Regions from separate parts of the Methylophilus sp. Leaf414 genome, predicted to be linked through region 2. Evidence: riboswitches for the same ligand, from Rfam matches in the RefSeq annotation. Region 2 holds a riboswitch; the other holds the start of a gene.
What was found. Region 2 has a riboswitch for cobalamin ahead of ASG24_RS06430 (TonB-dependent receptor). Riboswitches for the same ligand answer to the same signal wherever they lie in the genome.

Region 1: another riboswitch for cobalamin. It lies ahead of nrdA (class 1a ribonucleoside-diphosphate reductase subunit alpha); the one in region 2 lies ahead of ASG24_RS06430 (TonB-dependent receptor).

Annotation. Positions count from the first base shown of each region.
Region 1 is NZ_LMQQ01000004.1:179,041-189,454, reverse strand. It holds gene nrdB (class Ia ribonucleoside-diphosphate reductase subunit beta) at 1-845, opposite strand, end outside; gene nrdA (class 1a ribonucleoside-diphosphate reductase subunit alpha) at 1,051-3,330, opposite strand; cobalamin riboswitch at 3,456-3,681, opposite strand; gene ASG24_RS09885 (OmpP1/FadL family transporter) at 4,091-5,359, shown strand; gene metE (5-methyltetrahydropteroyltriglutamate--homocysteine S-methyltransferase) at 5,448-7,739, opposite strand; gene ASG24_RS09875 (LysR family transcriptional regulator) at 7,846-8,730, shown strand; gene hflX (GTPase HflX) at 8,737-10,077, opposite strand; gene ASG24_RS14715 (hypothetical protein) at 10,292-10,414, opposite strand, start outside.
Region 2 is NZ_LMQQ01000002.1:444,259-454,672, reverse strand. It holds gene ASG24_RS06455 (diguanylate cyclase) at 201-1,373, opposite strand; gene ASG24_RS06450 (EVE domain-containing protein) at 1,424-1,888, opposite strand; gene ASG24_RS06445 (DUF2237 family protein) at 2,009-2,368, shown strand; gene ASG24_RS06440 (cell division protein ZapA) at 2,695-2,997, opposite strand; gene ASG24_RS06435 (hypothetical protein) at 3,001-3,201, opposite strand; cobalamin riboswitch at 3,328-3,540, shown strand; gene ASG24_RS06430 (TonB-dependent receptor) at 3,678-5,618, shown strand; gene ASG24_RS06425 (TonB-dependent receptor domain-containing protein) at 5,681-7,555, shown strand; gene ASG24_RS06420 (hypothetical protein) at 7,646-8,215, shown strand; gene cobO (cob(I)yrinic acid a,c-diamide adenosyltransferase) at 8,225-8,833, shown strand; gene ASG24_RS06410 (cobyrinate a,c-diamide synthase) at 8,833-10,116, shown strand; gene bluB (5,6-dimethylbenzimidazole synthase) at 10,113-10,414, shown strand, end outside.

The DNA of each region.
Region 1 (10,414 bases), on a different contig from region 2:
TCGGCGGCAGTTTTAAACATCTCGAAACATTCCTGGTGCAACTCGGCGGCGATCTCGGCGAACTCGGCATCGTCCTGACCGGAACGCATGATGTTGAGCATATGCTGGGTGCCGGTGAGGTGCAGGGCTTCGTCACGTGCAATCAGGCGGATGATCTTGGCGTTGCCTTCCATCACCTTGCGCTCGGCAAAGGCGAATGAGCAGGCAAAGCTGACATAGAAACGGATCGCTTCGAGAATGTTCACGTTCATCAGGCAGCGGTACAACAACTTTTTCAGCTCGCGGCGATTGACGACTTTTTTCTCGCCATTGATGACGTGATCGCCCTCACCCAGCTGCGAATACAACATGGTCTGCTGGATCAGCTCATCGTAATAATGCGCGATATCCGATGCACGGGCAGTGATGTTGTCGTTGCGAACGATGTCATCAAAAATGATGGAAGGATCATTGACGATGTTGCGGATGATATGGGTGTATGAGCGCGAGTGGATAGTCTCGGAAAACGCCCAGGTCTCGATCCAGGTTTCCAGCTCCGGCAGTGACACCAGCGGCAGCAAAGCCACGTTGGGGCTGCGACCCTGGATGGAATCCAGCAGCGTCTGGTACTTCAGGTTGCTGAGGAAAATGTGCTTTTCATGCTCGGGCAGGTTCTGGTAATCAGAACGGTCCTGCGACACATCCACCTCTTCCGGACGCCAGAAGAAAGAAAGCTGCTTCTCGATCAGCCGCTCGAATACCGGATATTTCTGCTGGTCATAACGCGCCACGTTGACGGGCTGACCGAAGAACATGGGTTCTTTGAGTTGATCGTTGTCTGTTTTGGTAAAGATGCTGTAGGCCATGGCCGTGTTCCTAATGTTTAAGTTTCAAGACTCAAACTGCTTTTTAAAATGTATTTACTACTTCACTGCAAGACATACCAAATAAGTGAGCGAGCCGGATGAAGTGCAAGGCGCCCGGAACGCAACAACCGAGACAGTACAAATAGTACGGCGAGGTTGTGAGTACCGCGCAACGCCGCAATTCGCCGGCGCAGCCACTTATTATTTAGATTTTGCAGGCACCACCGGCACAACCATCATCCTCCGCCTCGGTGCCGCCTTCGGTGGCTCCGTCACGCGTGTTATGGTAGTACAGCGTTTTGATGCCCAGTTTGTACACTTGCAGCAAGTCTTTCAGCAACTGCTTCATCGGGACACGGCCACCTTCAAAGCGGGTCGGGTCGTAGTTGGTGTTGGCAGAAATCGACTGGTCAACAAACTTCTGCATGATGCCCACCAGCTTGAGGTAGCCATCATTGTTCGGCATTTTCCACAGCAACTGGTACTGGTCACGCAGGCGGTCGATCTCCGGCACGACCTGGCGCAGGATACCGTCTTTGGATTGCTTGACGGTGACCAGACCGCGCGGTGGCTCAATACCGTTAGTCGCGTTGGCGATCTGGCTGGAAGTTTCTGATGGCATCAGCGCGGTCAGGGTGGAGTTACGCAAGCCATCTTTCTGGATCTCTTTGCGCAGGCTTTCCCAGTCCAGCAGCAAAGGTTCCGTCGTCACGCTATCCAGATCCTTTTTATAGGTATCAATCGGCAGAATGCCCTTGGCGTAAGTGGTTTCGTTAAACGCCTGGCATGGACCGAATTCACGTGACAACTGTACCGAAGCTTTCAACAGGTAATACTGGATCGCCTCAAACGTACGGTGGGTCAGGCCCAGCGCTGCATCGTCGGTATAGCTGGTACCGTTTTTCGCCAGATAATACGCATAGTTGATCACACCCACACCCAGTGAGCGGCGCTTGTCGGTCGCGTTGGAGGCAGCTTTGACCGGGTAATCCTGGTATTCCAGCAAGGCATCCAGCGCACGCACCACCAGGTCAGACAGGCCTTCCAGCTCATCCAGTGATTCCAGCGCACCGAGGTTGAAGGCAGACAGGGTGCACAGTGCGATTTCGCCTTCTTCATCATTGATGTCATTCAATGCCTTGGTTGGCAGCGCGATTTCCATACACAGGTTGGACTGGCGCACTGGCGCGACAGCCGGGTCAAACGGGCTGTGCGTGTTGCAGTGGTCTACGTTCTGGATGTAGATACGGCCGGTACCGGCGCGTTCCTGCATCATCAGCGAGAACAACTCCACCGCCGGGATAGTCCGCTTGCGGATGCTGTCATCGTTTTCGTATTGCGTATACAGGCGTTCGAACTCATCCTGGTCGGCAAAGAAGGCATCGTACAAACCCGGGATATCATGTGGCGAGAACAGGGTAATGTTCTGGCTCTTGATCAGGCGCTGGTACATCAGGCGGTTGATCTGTACGCCGTAGTCGAGGTGACGAACGCGGTTTTCTTCCACACCACGGTTGTTTTTCAACACCAGCAATGACTCCACTTCCAGGTGCCACAGCGGGTAGAACAAGGTCGCCGCACCACCACGCACACCGCCCTGCGAGCAGGATTTCACCGCAGACTGGAACAGTTTGTAGAACGGCAGGCAACCGGTATGTTGCGCTTCGCCGCCACGGATTTCACTACCCAGCGCACGGATGCGGCCAGCGTTGACGCCGATACCCGCACGTTGCGAGACGTATTTCACGATGGCGCTGGAAGTGGCGTTGATGCTATCCAGGCTGTCATCACACTCTATCAGCACACAAGAGCTGAACTGGCGGGTAGGCGTACGCACGCCGGACATGATAGGCGTAGGCAGAGAAATCTTGAACGTGGAAACAGCGTCGTAAAAACGCTTGATCAGGTCCAGACGCGCCTGGCCTTTGTAGTTGGCAAACAGGCACATGGCCACCAGGATGTACAGGAACTGCGGGCTCTCGTAGATTTTCTTGGTGACGCGGTTTTGTACCAGGTATTTACCTTCTAGCTGCTTGACCGCCGCGTAAGAGAAATTCAGGTCACGCCAGTGGTCGATATAGCCATTGAGCACATCGAATTCTTCACGGCTGTAATCACGCAACAAGTGCTGGTCATATTTGCCGAGCTCGGTCAGGCCGGTCACATGGTCAAACAGGTGCGGTGGCTCAAACTGGCCATAGGCGATCTTGCGCAAGTGGAAAATCGACAGGCGGGCTGCCAGGTACTGGTAATCCGGTGTTTCTTCAGAAATCAGGTCCGCCGCGGATTTGATGATGGTCTCATGAATGGCATCAGTGCGGATGCCATCATAGAACTGGATATGGGAGCGCAACTCTACCTGCGACACCGACACATTATTCAGGCCTTGTGCTGCCCAATCAATCACGCGGTGGATTTTGTCGAGATTGATAGGTTCCTTGCGACCATCTCTTTTTGTGGCCTGCATGGATTCGTATTGTGACATTGATGGCTCCCAATTCTGGCAGCGGGGACTATAGAAGACGCAAACGCAAACATTGCACACCGGGCAACACCCGATATCATGATAAATGCACTGCAACTGCCGAGGACACCCCGCCTCAAACGTTAACAAGTAAAAAAACTGACGGTCGGTCTCCTGGCTCTCAGGTCATGATTATTTGCTGTCGCCTTCCCGAATTACTTCAGTGGCTTAAAGTGTTCGCAAACAACTCGCTGATCACAGTTGCGGGGGCAGCCCTGGCTTGATGAATACCGTGCAGTGTTTCACGCACCAGATTCCCTTTTAAATGCAGAAGAAGTGTTTCTCCTGCAAACCGTATGGATGCGACTATAAAACAATATCTATGGCTTTTCAATCAGACAAAACACAAGATATAGTTGTAAAGTCTAGCTTTCATATACAAGGTATTGTTTCTATTAAAGAATATGTTTTAAGAATTTTTTTAATAAAATTTTGAGAAAATGCATTGCATTTTTGATTGAATTACGCATTGAATGTTACAAAGCTGAAACATTTTTAATCAGGGTGCTTAAAACAGGAATAGGCGATAAAAACGCAAGTCTTGTAAGTGGTGATCGCCAACAATATGAGACTATGCTATCAGTGACAAAATCGGCAAAATGAACCTGCTAGAAAACTCTTTTCCAGGTTAAAAATGCAGTGCAATTGCCGCTCTATTATCGCGATACTGTTTTGCCTGTTTATGTAAAACTATAAGCCACTAACGAAAACCACACTCGCAATGACTTACTTCAATTTCTCCACGATTCGCCTGGCAACCGCCCTGACTTTGGCTATCACTGGCAGTGCTGCACATGCCACCAACGGCATCAACCTGATCGGCTTTGGTGCTGAATCCAGCCTGATGGCCGGTGCTGATGTAGCAGTTGCACGCGACACCAGCGCGCTGAATACCAATCCGGCCGGGCTGACGCAGATCAAGGCACCGCTGCTGGACATGTTCGGCTCGATACTGCGCACCACCGACTTGGTGCATAAAGACCCCCGCAACGAAGAACATGCCTCTAACCGTTACACGCCTCTAGGCGGCGGTGGTTATGCGCGCCCGATTGAAGACACATCATGCACGGCGGGTGTAGGTTTCTTTGCACAAGGTGGTGCCGGTGGTGTATTCGATAAAATCCGTACCCCGTTTGGCAATCGCGATGATTTATCATCACTGTTCGGTATCGCTAAGGTTATTCCCGGCATTGGCTGCGAAGTGAACGAGAAACTTTCAATCGGGGCCAGCTTGAACTTTGTCTATGCAAGCATAGAGCAGGATTTTTTTGCCAATACCTCAGTCCCTGCTGCGCCCTTTATTGGCTATAAGTTAGAAGATGCATCGGCGATACGCACAGGGTTCAAGCTAGGCATGCAATATCGTGTCACGCCAACATTAACCCTGGCTGCCGCTTATAGCGAAAAGACTGAATTACCACTTACTGGCGGCTCATTAGTAGCTGATTTCACCGGCGCAGGATTAGGTAAGGTGAAGTATTCCGATGCCTCAGTCAAAGGCTTCGCATTGCCTCGTGAAGTCGCTGTCGGTTTGGCGTTCAAACCGGCGGATGCCTGGCTGCTTTCATTCAAGCTAAACTGGCTTAACTGGGATGATGCGATCAATGACGTGAAATTACGCGCCACCAACCCTAACAATTCTTTAGCACCTGCTGTGTATGGTTCAACCAACCCTGCCGACTGGAAAAACCAGTGGGTGGTCGCCACCGGCGTTGCTTACAACTGGGATGACCGCACGACCATTTATGCGGGCCACAACTATGGCAAAAACCCGATTCCACGTGAGACTACCAACCCGTTACTGGCTGGCATTTTAGAGCATCACCTGACGTTCGGTGCCGCGCGCAAGATAGACCAGAACTGGCTTGCAACCGGTGGCGTGGAGTGGATGCTGCCGGTCAGCGTAAAATACAACAGTGCATTGCTAGGCGACTCGGAAATCCGTAATGAGGCGATTGTGCTGCACTTTATGCTGAGCCGCCGCTGGTAGGTTTAATGACCAGCTATAAAAAGAAAACGCTGATATCTATTACGGATATCAGCGCTTTTTAGCCAAAAATACGCTTAAAACAGACTCACTAAGCGTTTGCCCGCAACGTTTTAGCCGCTGCCACCATATTCTTCAGCGCCGGCAACACTTCCGCCCATTGGCGTGTTTTCAAGCCGCAATCCGGATTGACCCATAAACGCTCCGCAGGTATACGCTCGGCGGCCTTTTGCATCAACTGCACAATATGTGCCTCGCTAGGGATATTCGGTGAGTGGATATCGTAAACGCCAGGCCCGATCTCGTTCGGGTAGTTGAAGCCATCAAATGCATCCAACAGCTCCATATCTGAACGCGAGGTTTCAATGGTAATCACATCGGCATCCATGTCTGCAATCGATTGGATGATATCGTTGAATTCCGAATAACACATATGGGTATGAATCTGTGTTTCATCGGCGACGCCATTGGCGGTGATGCGAAATGACTCCACTGCCCATTGCAGGTATTCATTCCATTGCGACTTGCGCAATGGCAACCCTTCCCGCAAAGCCGCTTCGTCGATCTGGATCACACTGATGCCGGCTTTTTCCAGGTCCAGCACTTCCTGGCGTATTGCCAATGCCAGCTGGTAGCATGAGACAGAACGCGGCTGGTCATCGCGTACAAATGACCAGTTCAGTATCGTCACCGGGCCGGTCAGCATGCCTTTCATCGGTTTGTTGGTCAGTGATTGGGCATACTTGATCCATTCCACGGTCATCGCTTGAGGACGACTGATATCACCAAACAAAATAGGTGGTTTCACACAACGTGAACCGTAAGACTGCACCCAGCCGAACTGGCTAAACGCATAGCCATCCAGCTGCTCACCGAAATATTCCACCATGTCATTGCGCTCGGCTTCGCCATGCACCAATACGTCCAGCCCCAGGGTTTCCTGTTCTTTGACGCTACGGGCAATTTCAACTTCCATGGCTTTTTTGTAGCCAGCCTCATCCAGGCGCCCTGCCTTGAACTCACTGCGGGCATGACGAATCTCAGCAGTTTGCGGGAAAGAACCAATGGTGGTGGTCGGGTATTTAGGCAGCTTGAGCAATGCCGCCTGTTTGGCCGCACGTTGCGCATAAGCACTCTTGCGCTGACCTAATCGTGGCGTCAGTTTTTGCAACGCAGCTTTCACCAGCGGAAGATGGACGCGTTGTGAACTGCGACGTGCTTCAATCGCGGCCTGATTGTCTGCCAACTGGTCTTTGACTGCGGCTCGACCATGATTCAAGGCGGTAGCCAGAATATTTAATTCTTGCAGTTTCTGGGTGGCAAACGCCAGCCAGGATTTAATCTCGCTATCCAGCTTTTGCTCACTCTCCAGATCCACAGGGACATGCAACAAAGAACAAGAAGGCGCCAACCACAAGCGGTCACCGAGGCGTTCTGCAATCGGTTCCATCCAGTCCAGTGTGGCATTCAAATCCGTTTTCCAGATATTGCGCCCATTGATGACGCCGACTGAAAGCACTTTATGCGCAGGCAACATGCCAATCAAAGACACGACTTCACTACGTGCGTTGATGGCGTCCATATGCAGGCCAGCCACCGGCAAATTGGCGGCCAGGTATTGGTTATCGGCAAGTTGGCCAAAGTAAGTGGCGACCATCAACTTGACGCGGCAGCTCTTTAACTGGTGGTAGGCTAGGTTAAATGCATGCTGCCATTCCGCATCCAGCTCGGTTACCAGGAGTGGTTCGTCAATCTGCACCCATTCCACATCTTGCGCGGCCAATGTCTCCAGCAACTCTGTATACACTTGCAGCAATTGTGGCAACAAGGCTAGCCGGTTTGAGTCATCCTTGACTTTACCAATCGCCAGGTAAGTCACAGGGCCAACCAGCACTGGTTTCGCTTTGACGTTTTGCGCTTTAGCTTCGGCTAATTGTTCGAGCAGACGAGTCGCATCCAGCTTGAATTGGGTCTCAGCGGTGAATTCAGGCACGATATAGTGGTAGTTGGTATCAAACCACTTGGTCATTTCCCCGGCAGTAACCCCGCCGCAGCAATGTGCATGCTCTTCGCCAGACGCTGTGGAACGGCCACGCGCGACACGGAAGTAATTATCCAGTTGGTCGCCATGAAAGTCCTGCACACGTGCTGGCAAATTACCCAGGGTAAAACTCATGTCCAGCACCTGGTCATAAAATGCAAAGTCACCTACAGGCGCTAAATCCAAACTAGCCTGCAACGCCCAGTTACCCTGGCGTAAATCTTTGCCGATCTGCTTTAAAGCCTCTAGTGAAGACTGCCCTTTCCAGTACGCCTCAAGGGCAAATTTCAGTTCACGTTTTGCGCCTATGCGCGGAAATCCTAGATTGTGTGTGGTGACCATGGTTGTCTCGCCTGTAATCGTTAAGAACACGCATTCTAGAAAACACAATCTATGAAGTAAAATGGTATTATTTCAACTATCGATTAATTTTATTCATACATAAACGATGATTGAACGTATCCATTTGGCGATTATTCGTGAGGTTGAACGGCAAGGCTCGCTGACAGCAGCGGCTGAAAAATTATTTCTCACGCAATCTGCTCTGAGCCACTCCATCAAAAAACTGGAGCAGCAACTGGGCACGGATATCTGGCTACGCGAGGGTCGCAGTTTGCGCCTGACCCAGGCCGGGCAATATATGCTGGCCGTTGCCAACCGTTTGCTGCCACAGTTATCGCTGGCCGAAGAGCGCCTGCGCCAGTTTGCCCAGGGAGAGCGTGGCACCTTACGCATAGGTATGGAATGCCATCCTTGCTACCAGTGGTTGCTGAAAGTAGTGTCACCCTACCTGGCCGACTGGCCGGATGTGGATGTGGACGTAAAACAGAAGTTCCAGTTTGGTGGCATAGGCGCGTTGTTTGGCTACGAGATCGATATGCTGGTCACGCCGGACCCGTTATACAAACCTGGCCTGGTATTTCAACCGGTATTTGATTATGAACAAGTGCTAGTGGTGAATCATCAGCATCCATTGGCAAAATCGGCCTATGTCGTGCCTGAACAGTTAAGCAACGAAACGCTGATCACCTACCCGGTCGAGATAGACCGGCTGGATATCTATAACCAGTTTCTGCAACCGGCGGGCATCAGCCCGCACGTGCATAAACCGATTGAAACCACTGACATCATGCTGCAAATGGTGGCCAGTGGCCGTGGGGTAGCCGCTTTACCGCGCTGGCTGGTGGAGGAATATCAAAGCAGGTTTGATGTGACGCCGGTGAAACTAGGCAAACAGGGCATCGCCAAACAGATCTACCTGGGTATCCGCGAGACCGATACCCAGATTGATTATGTGCAGGCGTTTATTGAATTGGCTCAGGGTCGGAAGTGACTGTCATCACTCTAACTGTGTTAACTGTTCACGCAGGCTATCGATATCGTTGACTTCGCCACGCACAGTGAAAAAAGTGCCGTCATCCTCCGAGCGCTCTCTCACTACCTGACAGGTACTGTAAATTTTGCCGCGCAGTTGTTGTGCTGACCAGGGCACAAAAATCTCGGCTTCAACCAGGTCCTGCTGGAAGAAGTCGACCAGCTTCTGGCGGAGCGCCGCCACTTCATCCGGGCGGCGGGCACTCATCACTATGCAATCCGGGTATTTCAGGCGCAGGGCAGCCTCGCACTCGGCTTGCGCCGTGGCATCGCCAACATAGTCTATCTTGTTAAACACCCTGATACGCGGCACATCGTCCGCTTCGATTTCTTCCAGTACTTTATCTGTCACTTCAAGCTGGCGCTCAAAGCCGGGATCGCTTGCATCAATCACATGCAGCAGCAATGACGCATCCAGCGCCTCATCCAGCGTGGACTTGAAAGAGGCGACCAGGCCATGCGGCAGGTTCTTGATAAAGCCGACCGTATCACTGACCAGCACGCGTGGCACACTCTCGGGGTACAGGGCCCGCACCGTGGTGTCCAGTGTGGCGAAAAGCTTATTCGCCACCAGCACCTCGCTGCCAGTGAGTGCGCGCATCAAGGTAGATTTACCGGCGTTGGTATAACCGACCAGGGCGACACTCGCCATCGTCTGGCGCTCCTGACGGCGGGCGCGTTGTGTCCTGCGCTCGCCATCCATCACGATAATTTCCTGCTGCAGATCGGCAATGCGGTCGCGAATCTTGCGCCTGTCCAGCTCGGTGTGCGACTCACCTGCCCCGCGGCCACCCGCCCCACTGCGCTGACGGCCTTGTGGACCAGCCAGTTTCGCTGCCTCGCGCAAACGTGGCGCCATATAGCCAAGACGGGCAATCTCTACCTGGGCGCGTGCGGCGCGTGAGCGGGCATTGCGATGAAAGATTTCGAGGATGACCATGGTGCGATCCATCACCTCGCAGCCCACTTCAATTTCCAGGTTACGCGCCTGGGCCGGCGAAATTTCGTGGTCAACCAGGACGGCCTCAATAGTGGGTAACTGGGCATCCAGCGACTGAGATTCATCCTCGGTAGACTCAATGCTGACGTAATCACGAATTTCCTCGCGCTTACCTATCCCAAGATAGCCGGTGGTATCAAAGCTGGTGCGCTTTTGCACAAATGTGTTTACGATTTTGTAGCCCAGCGTTTTTGCCAGTTCGCGCAGCTCGTTCAAAGAGGCTTCAAACTCGATATCACTCACATTGGGTAGCTGAACAGCCGCAACTACGGCGTATCTGATGGGCTCTTTTACTTCACTTTGCATTAGGGAGTTTTATCTCTTGGATTGGTGAGGGTAGATAGTACCTTTAAATGCAAGCTGCACCACTATGCAGACTTAGATAAAGTCTGAAAGACTGAATCTCATGTGTATGTTTTGACAGGCAAAAAACAGGAATTGTTAAGCTCATTCACTTGAAAGCATGCAATATAAACGATGAAACAAAAAAGACGCGTGATCATCGCGTCTTTTTTGAGTCTCATTTGATTAGCCAATAATAACCAATCATCAACAATGGGATAGCTATTGCAACCCACGAGAGCCAGTGCCAGATACCTGTCCCTAATAATGCGGACAGCAACCCGAATGCCGTCAGTATTGC
Region 2 (10,414 bases):
CAATATCAGAGATCTACTCAAAAATCACAATATGCCTGAGACCTGCAATCCCGCTAACGCACCATTAAAGTGCACTAAAAAGGTGTATGCACAGACATCGCTCAAAACATCATGAAGCGAAAACGAATTGAGTATAGGAGAGAAATATTTGCCTCATGCGGGCAAGTGAAATAGATGGAATGCGTTAACGCATACACGGATCAATGATTAGCAATAAAAACGCGGTTTCGGCCTTGTTGCTTGGCAGAATACAGCGCAGCATCAGCCATGCGCATCATATGTGACAAACCTTGCTGGTCATTCAGCTGTGAGGTCGAAACGAGGCCGAATGAAGCGGTGTAATGGATTTTTTCGCCATTTTCAATCAACACGCTATGGTCGATTTCTGAGCGCAGACGCTCAATCACGCGCGTAGCTTCATGTAAATCCGTCATCGGCATCAGGATACCGAACTCTTCGCCACCCAGCCTGCCCACCATATCGCTGGTACGTAGCGCATTCACACACCGCAGGCAAAAATTCTGCAACACCACATCACCGGCATAATGGCCGTGTTTGTCATTTATTTTTTTGAAATGATCAATATCCACCATCGCGAACGAAAATGGGGCTTCGTAACGCTGACTGCGTCTGATTTCGGATTCCAGCTCATGCATGAAATGCCGGCGATTGGCGATGCCGGTTAAAAAGTCGGTAAATGCAAATTTGTCTGCCTCGATATGCAAGCGGTAGATGCGCGACACAACAAATACACTGACCAGCAAAAATAGGGACAGTAATAACCCGGCGTATATCAAACCCGCTTTGGTATGCCGCTGCAGCCGTTGTTGGCTTTCATTCACATATTGAGTGGCACGCTGATTAGCAAAGCCAAGGATGGACTCATTCAACCGGGCCACTTCTGCAAAGCGGCTAGTCCAGTCAGTTTCAATCAAGCGGTTGGCTTCAGAAAATTTGGCATCTTCCAGTTTTTGCAAAATCTGGTCACGTACCTGGTTGAGTGCCTGCCACTTTTGACGGAGATTGATGACTTGTTGCGGGTCACCGGAATAGCTGTGCTGCATCACGGCAATCTTTTCTTCCGCCAACCGCTCGTGCTTTTCGATAAACGTGATAGTGGCAGCCACATCACTCGCATCCGCCTTGATCAGCGTTGCATATAACAAGCTACTGCGGATTTGATATAAAGCAGCTTTGAGTTCAAGCGCCGCATTTGAAACCGCAAACGGCTTTTCGTAAAGATTGCGCGTGGTCTGGTGCATTTCGCGCATGCTGGAAAAATAAATCCACAGAAACAATAAAGCACCAATAAAAGCAATGAGGAACCCTGAAACAAGGATATACAACACCGCTTTTTTGCGCTGTGTTTTCATGACCTAAGCGAATGAAAATATAAACATGCGTAACGCCTCCAGGCAAGGCTTCATGCGCTAATCAATTTCGTGATTAATGCCCACTCCCTGGGATCGACTGGCGTAATCGACAATCGGTTCCCTTTTTGCAATATTCTCATATTAGAAAGCTCGGGGATTTCGCGCAATTCTTTCAGGCTCAGCAAGCGGGTTTTACGCACAAGCTTCACATCCACATTGACCCAACGCGGGTTTTCCGGAGTAGATTTAGGGTCAAAATACTTGTGCCCTTTTACAAACTGGAACTTGTCCGGATAAGCCAGCGTACTCACTTCACAGATGCCGGCAATGCCAGGCACCTCACAATTAGAGTGGTAAAACAATACGCCATCACCGACTTTCATCTGGTCTCGCATGAAATTACGCGCCTGGTAATTGCGCACCCCATACCAGTCAACGCTCTGGTTTGGGAACCCCGCTAAATCATCAATAGAAACATCCGAGGGTTCGGACTTCATCAGCCAGTAACGTGCCATTGCTTAAAACCTTCTTCTAAATGTGCAAAATGCCAGTATCATAAACCCTAGTATCATAAACCCCAACGCTCACAAACCGAAAGCTACTCCACTCCCAAAGAGTGACCACACATAGATATCATGGCTAAAAACGTCCTCGGCACCTTGCTTATTCCTTGCAGCACACACCCTGTCACCGGCTTTATGCGGGATGGCTGCTGCGGGTTTCATCCGGAAGATTTAGGCAGACACACGGTTTGTGCAGAAATGACAGATGAGTTTCTGGCGTATTCCAAAGCCCAGGGTAACGACTTATCAACCCCTCTGCCGGATTATGACTTTCCCGGATTGCAGGCTGGCGATCGCTGGTGTCTGTGCGCAGGCCGCTGGTTACAAGCCAGCGAAGCAGGCTACGCGCCACCGGTAGTCTTGGAGTCTTGCGATGAAAGTTGCCTGGAAGTCGTCAGTCTGGCTGACTTGATGTACCACGCCTTAAGATAGCGTAGTCATTGAAAATGATGTGCTAAGGGGTTACCTGAGCCTTGATCCTGAACCAAAAAGTTCAGGTGGTAACAGCCTAAGGTACATTAGGTTCACACGCCAAGGGAGTCTTAAAAGACCTCCCAACTTAGTGCGATCGCACAGCACCTGATGAGCCGAAACCTATAACAAAGACTAGTTCAAGGAATTTTAGACTCAGGCAACGCCTTAACACACCAGATTAAAAGTACAGCGGATTAAATTTAAGCCGAAGTAAAACTATGTGGTTAAAAAATGATACGCCATTTACTATCAATGACGGTGAATATTTTGTGAAGTTCAGGGGATTACAGCAATTTATTCTGGCTGGATAGCACCTCATCCATTTGCTGCTGCATGGTGCTAATGCGTTTTTTCACATCGCCCACATCCACACCTGCACTTCGGGTATTCAATAACTCGTGCGTGATATTCAGTGCCGCCATAATCGCAATTCGCTCCACACTGACCATCTTGCCCGCATCGCGTATTTCACGCATTTTACCATCCAGGTAACCCACTGCCTGCACGATGACATCGCGCTCTTCATCCGTGCATGTCACACTAAATGCACGACCCATAATTTCAATATCGATTGGTTGTTTCGCCATCGTTTATTGACCTTCCTGTGGTAATGCAGACAACAATTTTTCCAATTGCACGCTGGCTTGCGTCATATTCAGCTTGAGGGATTGCGACTCCTGATGCAATTTTGAGACCTCCTGGCGTAACTGACCATTATCCTCACGCAATTGATTGCACAGCGCAATTAACTTCGCCACACGCTCTTCCAAACTTTTCAGATCAGCATCCATTGAGTCATTATCAATGAAAAAAATGATTGTGGTCAATAGCTAAGCGTAGTTTTTCAAAGTAATTTAACAATTTAAACTTCGCTACACAACCATGGTTTTCTAGCTAAAACAGACACTTTCTACTAGAATAGGCGCCAGTTGTCAGGTGCTCGACGCTGTGTTCTTGCAGCCAAGAGTGAAACTGGGAAACAGGTGCGTGAATTCACATTCGCAATGCCTGTGCTGCCCCCGCAACGGTAAGTAAGTGCGGGTCTATCAACATGCCACTGGGTCAAACCCGGGAAGGCGATAGATCAAAACTTGCAAGCCCGGAGACCGGCCTCACAACCAACCATTTGCAATACCGCGGGGTGACGGTGTCTGATAGTGTATTTCTCTTTTTGCTAACCATAGCAAATCCAGATTCATTGTCCCTTATCCCTAAGTATTGCCCAATAACCCATATGCGGGGTCGCATATGACACAGGGATAAGATAATGAAAAAGAAGTTTTTATTTAGCGTCATTGCCACGCTTTTAACCACACCTGCATTCGCTGAAGATCTCCAACTGGATGATGTCACCGTCAGATCATCTGGCTTTGAACGTAAAGATACAGACACCACCTACAGCTCTGAAATTCATACTGCCAAGCAAATCGAGTCTTCTGGTGCCAGTACACTGTATGATTTTTTGGCTCAACAAAGTTCGCTGAATATCTTATCCAGCTTTGGCAACAAAGCCACTCCGTCAATCAACTTGCGTGGCTTTGGTAGCGAAAATGGTGCCCAAAATGTCGTCATCACTCTTAACGGTCAACGCCTTAATAATATCGATAGCAGTTCACAGCTACTGGCGGGCATTCCATTAAGCAATATCGAGCGTATTGAAATCAGCAAGGGTAGTGGTTCTGTCTTATATGGGGATGGTGCAACAGCTGGTGCGATTCAAATTTACACCAAAGCAAAAACTGGCATCACAGCCTCTACTAGCTGGGGAAACTTTGGCCAGCAGAGCCACTATGCCACGGCTGGATTAAACGAAGAGAAACTGGAGCTATCAGCAAACCTTTCTCATGACAGCCATGATGGATTCGGCAAAAAGGATCCATCCGGATATCGGGATGAATTTACCAGCAACACCCAGAATGCACGTGTAAAAATCAAGCCAATGGAGTCGTTTCGCATTTTTGCCGAAGCCACTAGTACTCGGAATGATATCCGCTATGCTCCATCATTAACCAAAGCCCAATTCAAAGATAGCCCTCGTAACGTGGGCCTTAACTTCTTGGGCAATCCGATGGATTACACCCATCAGGCTCTTGATAGTGACCGCTGGCAAATTGGAACAGAGATTGATCTTTCACCATCTTGGCATGTCACCGCTAGTCATTACCGTGAAGATAAGCTGTCTGAGTTTTACAATTTCAATAGCAAATTTCATTATGATCAGGAAGCAAGCGTCCTAGATTTACGCTATGACGATGCTCAAGTCAGTGCGATCACAGGCATCCAGATCAACGACGGAGAAAGAAAAGCCAGCGATAACTCCACAACAAAAAATAATCGTGCGTTGTTCGCAAGTCTGGAATACAGGCTACTGGAAAATTTAACATTGTCTTCAGGTGCACGCACGGAAAAAGTATCCTATCAATTCAGACCGAATGTGGGTGACTCACTGGCAGACAGTGAGCATCTGAGTGCATGGGACATTGGTGCAAACTACCGGATTAATTCTGGAATCTCCATATTTGCCAACCACAACCACGCTTACCAAGCACCAGATATAGATCGTTTTTTTACCACTAACTTTTTTACGGGCGTCACAAGTTTTAACGGCTTCATCAAGCCTATGCGTACAAAAACGACCAACCTTGGTTTGAATTTTGTAACGGATAGAAATCGAATGAAAATATCCACATTTTATTCAGATTTGGATAATGAGATTTACGTTGTCCCCGGTGTTTTTACCAATACGAATTTAGACCAGTCACACAAATACGGGCTTGAATTACAAGATACATTCCAAATCGATACCGGCCTAACGGCATCTTTGCTTTACAACTATGTACGAGCAAAAATTGATCGAGAAATCAATGGCAGCGGAAGTTTTAATGGTAAAGATTTGCCTGGTGTGCCCAAACATAACCTTATTGCAAATCTGAACTGGAAATTTGATCCTAACGCCAGTCTAAATGTGAATCATGCATGGCGTTCCAGCGCTTTTGCTTACCAGGATTTTGCTAATAACCTGAGTCAAAAGCAATCAATCTACTCAAGTACTAACATATCGCTTAATTATCAATACCGTCATTTCACAATCTTTACTGCTATTAATAACCTTTTCAAACATGAAAATTCGATACAAGTGGCTAATGACGCGATTTACCCAGTAGATTTTGTCCGTACGTGGCGAGTTGGTATAAAGGCTGATTTTTAATAAGCGACTTACTGAATTACATGGATAGCAAAAATAATTAACGGACAAGCAGCAGAAAATTTATGAAAAAGATAATTTTATTAGGGCTGATGGTAAGTCTGCCTATAAACACCTTTGCGGCAGAAACGCTGCCAACACCAAACCTGGACGAAGTCGTGGTCACCGCCAGCAGGAACTCGCAATCCACCAAAACCGTCACTGGTGATATCACCGTGATTGATAGCGAAGAAATCAACCGGCTACGCGGTGGCTCTATCGCAGATTTGTTAAGACTGCAGCCCGGCGTAGAAACCTATACCAATGGCGGCATGGGGACTAGCAGCAATATCGGGTTACGTGGCACCAACGATAACCAGTTGATCGTGTTAGTCGATGGCGTACGCATCAACTCGGGCACAACCGGCACCACCGCGTTTGAAAATATCCCGCTGGCATTGATAGACCGTATCGAAATTTTACGCGGACCAGCTTCCAGTCTGTATGGCTCAGACGCGATTGGCGGCGTGATCCAGATTTTCACCAAGCGTGGCAAAAGTAACAACACCCATTTATATGCCAGTGCAGGTGCAGGCAGTTACGACTCTTATAGTGGCAACGCAGGTTTTGACACGGCTTATCAAGCATTGAAATTTGGTGCGCAGGTCAGCAGTTACGATACCCGGGGTATCAGTGCGAAAAAGCGGCCGCCTGCCGTGGCTGAGCAAGACCGCGACGGATATAACAACTTCAGTGGTACGGCATATGCAGAACTCGAGTTAGCGCCAGGCCATTCACTAGGCTTGAACTATCTGGAAAGCAAAGGCAGGAACCAATACGACAGTACCTTTATAGGCAATTATCTAGAGCGTTACCAGCAAGGGTATGGCCTGACATTGAGAAATGCATTGACTGAAAACTGGAACAGCAAAGTGCAATATAGCATTGGCCGCGATCAGTCATATAGTGTTGGCACGGCAACAACCAATAGCAACATTGAAACAGAGCAACACCAGCTGTCATGGCAACATGATTACAAATTATCGAATGGCACACTCACATTTGCCTATGACAGGCTTGAGCAAGAAGTATTAACCGAAAATACCGGCAGGCGAACGCTAGAGAGAAGTCGTAGTAATGACGCTTTCGTACTGGGTTATGTTGGCAAGTTTGACGCGCACAGCACTCAACTTTCATTACGAGAAGACCATAACAGCCAATTCGGCAACTATACGACTGGTGGTATCGGCTATGGCTATGCTTTCTCACCGGCCTGGCAATTCACGACACAGTATGGCTCTTCTTTCAGGGCGCCTACCTTCAACCAACTGTATGCCAATGCGTTTGGCAATCCCAATCTGCCTTCAGAAAAAGCGGACAATATCGAGGCCAGCCTGCGCTACCAGGGCCAACAGTTACAGACGAAAATCACTGTCTTTGATAACCACATCCGCAATTTTATCCAGAATGCGCCACGCGCTGATTGCCCGCCTGGCTTTACCAACGGCTGTGCCGTCAATGCCGGCAAAATTGAAATCCAGGGTGTCACAGTGGAGAGTAGCCTCGCCTTGGCTGAAAACTGGTTCCTGTCCGGCAACCTGACTGTGCAATCCCCACGCGCGGATGCCACCGACAACCTGCTGATCAGGCGTGCCCAGCGTTTTGGCAATTTGGTATTGCAATACAGAAATGGCGCCTGGGACTGGTCAACAGAATTGACTGCCGCTTCCCAACGCTACAATGACACGGCTAACCAGATTTCATTGGGCGGATATGCTTTATTGAATACGACGCTGGCTTATCAAGTCAATAGCAATTGGCGCTTGCAGGCACGTGCTAACAACATCCTGGATAAGAATTATGTTCTGGCAACGACGAGAAGCTTGGCATCGCCAAATAATCCGGACTACAACACCATGGGCACCAACGTATTCGTCAGCCTGAGTTATGACATGAAGTAATGTTTGCTACGGTTGGATTTTGACCAAGCCAGATGGAATTGGGCTAAAATCCACCCCTAGTTAATTTAATAAAATTTGGGAGTCGTTGGCATGCCACGTAAAATTTCAACTCAATCTCTGGCAATCGCATTGGTCATTGCACTGATGGTCATCGTCACGCGCGGCCATCATTTCGCTTCAATCGATTTTCTGCCTAGTGCTTCATATGCAGCTTTCTTCATTGCTGGCTACTATCTGCGTTCTACCATTATGTTCGTTGCCCTGCTGGCTTTGTGTGTTGGGCTTGATTTAGCGGCAGTGACCTGGGGTGGCGTCAGCAATTTCTGCGTGACACCGGCTTACGGCTTTTTGCTGCCAGCCTATGGCACCATGTGGCTGGCAGGTCGCTGGACGGCGGACAATACCAGCTGGGAATTCAGCAGCCTGTTCAAACTTGCAGGTGTGGTTGTGGTGGCGTCAGCTATTGCAGAATTGTTTTCCAGCGGCGGTTTCTACTTCTTCGGTGGCCGTTACGCCAACCCAACCCTGGTGGAATTCGGCACACGCCTGGTGAAATACTATCCAAAACAGCTGGAAGCCATTGCGTTCTGGGTAGTAGTTGCCTTGATTGCGCACGTAGTATTTGGCCTGGCCAAACGCTCTATTCACGAAAAAGCTTAAGTCTTAAATATGACGGAAACCAATGACCGCGATAGCCGCCACAAGGCGCGCATGATAAGAAAAAAGGCGGTCATTGATGAAAAGATCGAGCAGGCCAAGGTTGAGAAAGGCGTGCTGCTGATCCTCACCGGTAATGGCAAAGGCAAAAGCTCTTCCGCCTTTGGCATGGTTGCCCGTTCACTCGGCCACGGCATGCGTGTCGGTGTCGCCCAATTCATCAAAGGCAGGTCTGATACCGGCGAAGAAGCCTTTTTCCGCGAACATCCATTAGTGAGCTGGCATGTGCTGGGCGAAGGCTTTACCTGGAACACGCAAGACCGCCAGCGTGATACCGACACCGCTATGCGCGGCTGGCAAATTGTCGCTGGCATGCTGCAAGATCCGGCGATTCAATTAGTGGTTCTCGACGAACTGACCTACACCTTCAAATATGGCTACCTGGATGAGCAAATGGTACTGGATGCCATTGCCAACCGCCCGCCCATGCAGCATGTGGTCATCACCGGCCGGGGCGCCTCAGAAGCATTACGGAACGCTGCCGATACGGTGAGCGAACTGATGGACGTCAAGCATGCCTGGCGCGCAGGCGTTAAAGCCCAGGCTGGAATAGATTTGTAATGCAATCCCAAGCTGCAACCTGCCATGCCATGCTGATGGCGGCACCCGCGTCGGGACAAGGTAAAACCATGACCACAGCGGCATTGGCTCGTGCTTACCGTAATCGCGGCTTACGCGTGCAGGCATTCAAATGCGGACCGGATTTTATTGACGGCATGATCCTCGAAGTTGCCACCGGCAAACCGGTTTACAACCTTGACTTAGGGATGTGTGGTGAACAAGATGCGCATCGTTTGCTTTATAAAGCCGCGCAGGAAAATGATGTGATTCTGCTGGAAGGCGTCATGGGCCTATACGACGGCAACCCTTCCTGCGCCGATATCGCCGAGCGTTTTGGCATCCCGGTGGGGCTGGTAGTCAACGCTAAAGCCATGGCACAAACGTTCGCTGCGGTCGCGTATGGCTTGTATGCATTCCGCCTTGGCTTGCAACGCGCAGGCGTCATTGCGAACCAGATAGGCAGTGAAGGCCATGCACGCATGATCAAAGAAGCATTACCTGCCGATATTCCGTGGCTAGGTGCCATGCCATATAACGATCAATTAAGCCTGCCCGAACGCCATTTGGGTTTGCATCTGGCACAGGAAATCAACGATATTGATCAGCGCATAGAAGCCGCCGCGCAATTATTGGGGCAAGAAATTCCGCTGCCGCCAACGGTGAGTTTTGATGCGCCAGAAAACGATTCTGACGAGCTACTTTTGCAAGGCAAAACAATTGCCGTCGCTAAAGATGCTGCCTTCTGTTTTATCTACCAGGCCAACCTGGATCTGCTGCGAGCGTTGGGTGCAAGCATTACATTCTTCTCGCCGTTAACAGACGTGCAATTACCAGTGGCAGATGCCTATTGGCTGCCTGGCGGTTACCCTGAATTGCATCTGGAAAAAATTGAAAACAATACCGGCATGCGCGACAGCATGCAGGCGGCTGCGGCAGCTGGCATACCCATGCTGGCAGAGTGTGGTGGCATGTTGTCATTAGGCGAAAGTCTGGATGGCCGGCCGGTTTTTGGGTTATTAAAAGGTCAAGGCAACATTGAAAGCAAACGGCAAGGACTGGGCACGCAACATGCGACTTTGCCAATTGAAAATGGCACCAGCACCATAGGCGCACATACTTTTCACTATGGGCGTTTCGAGACTGACCTGCCGGCAATTGCCCATGGCAAAGGCCGATATGGCAAGGGCGAAGCGATCTACCGTGATCAAAACATCACCGCCAGTTTTTTGCATTTTTACTTCCCGTCTAACCCGGCATTGGCCGCGCAGTTTTTCCTGCCATGAGTTTTGCCTATTCTGAAAACGATAAAGCGGCGATCTACAAAGTGATTGCCGAACGGCGCGATATGCGGCATTTTTTGCCGGCGCCGATTGCGCCCGAGTTACTACAGAAGCTATTGCAAGCGGCGCACCATGCGCCCAGCGTTGGACTGATGCAACCATGGCGCTTTATACGTATTAGTGATGTTGAGGTCCGCAAAAGCATACATACACTGGTGGATGAAGAACGTAAGAAAACCGCACAAGCCATAGGTGAAGTTGAAAATACGGCGCGTATGGCCGAATTTATGCGGCTGAAAGT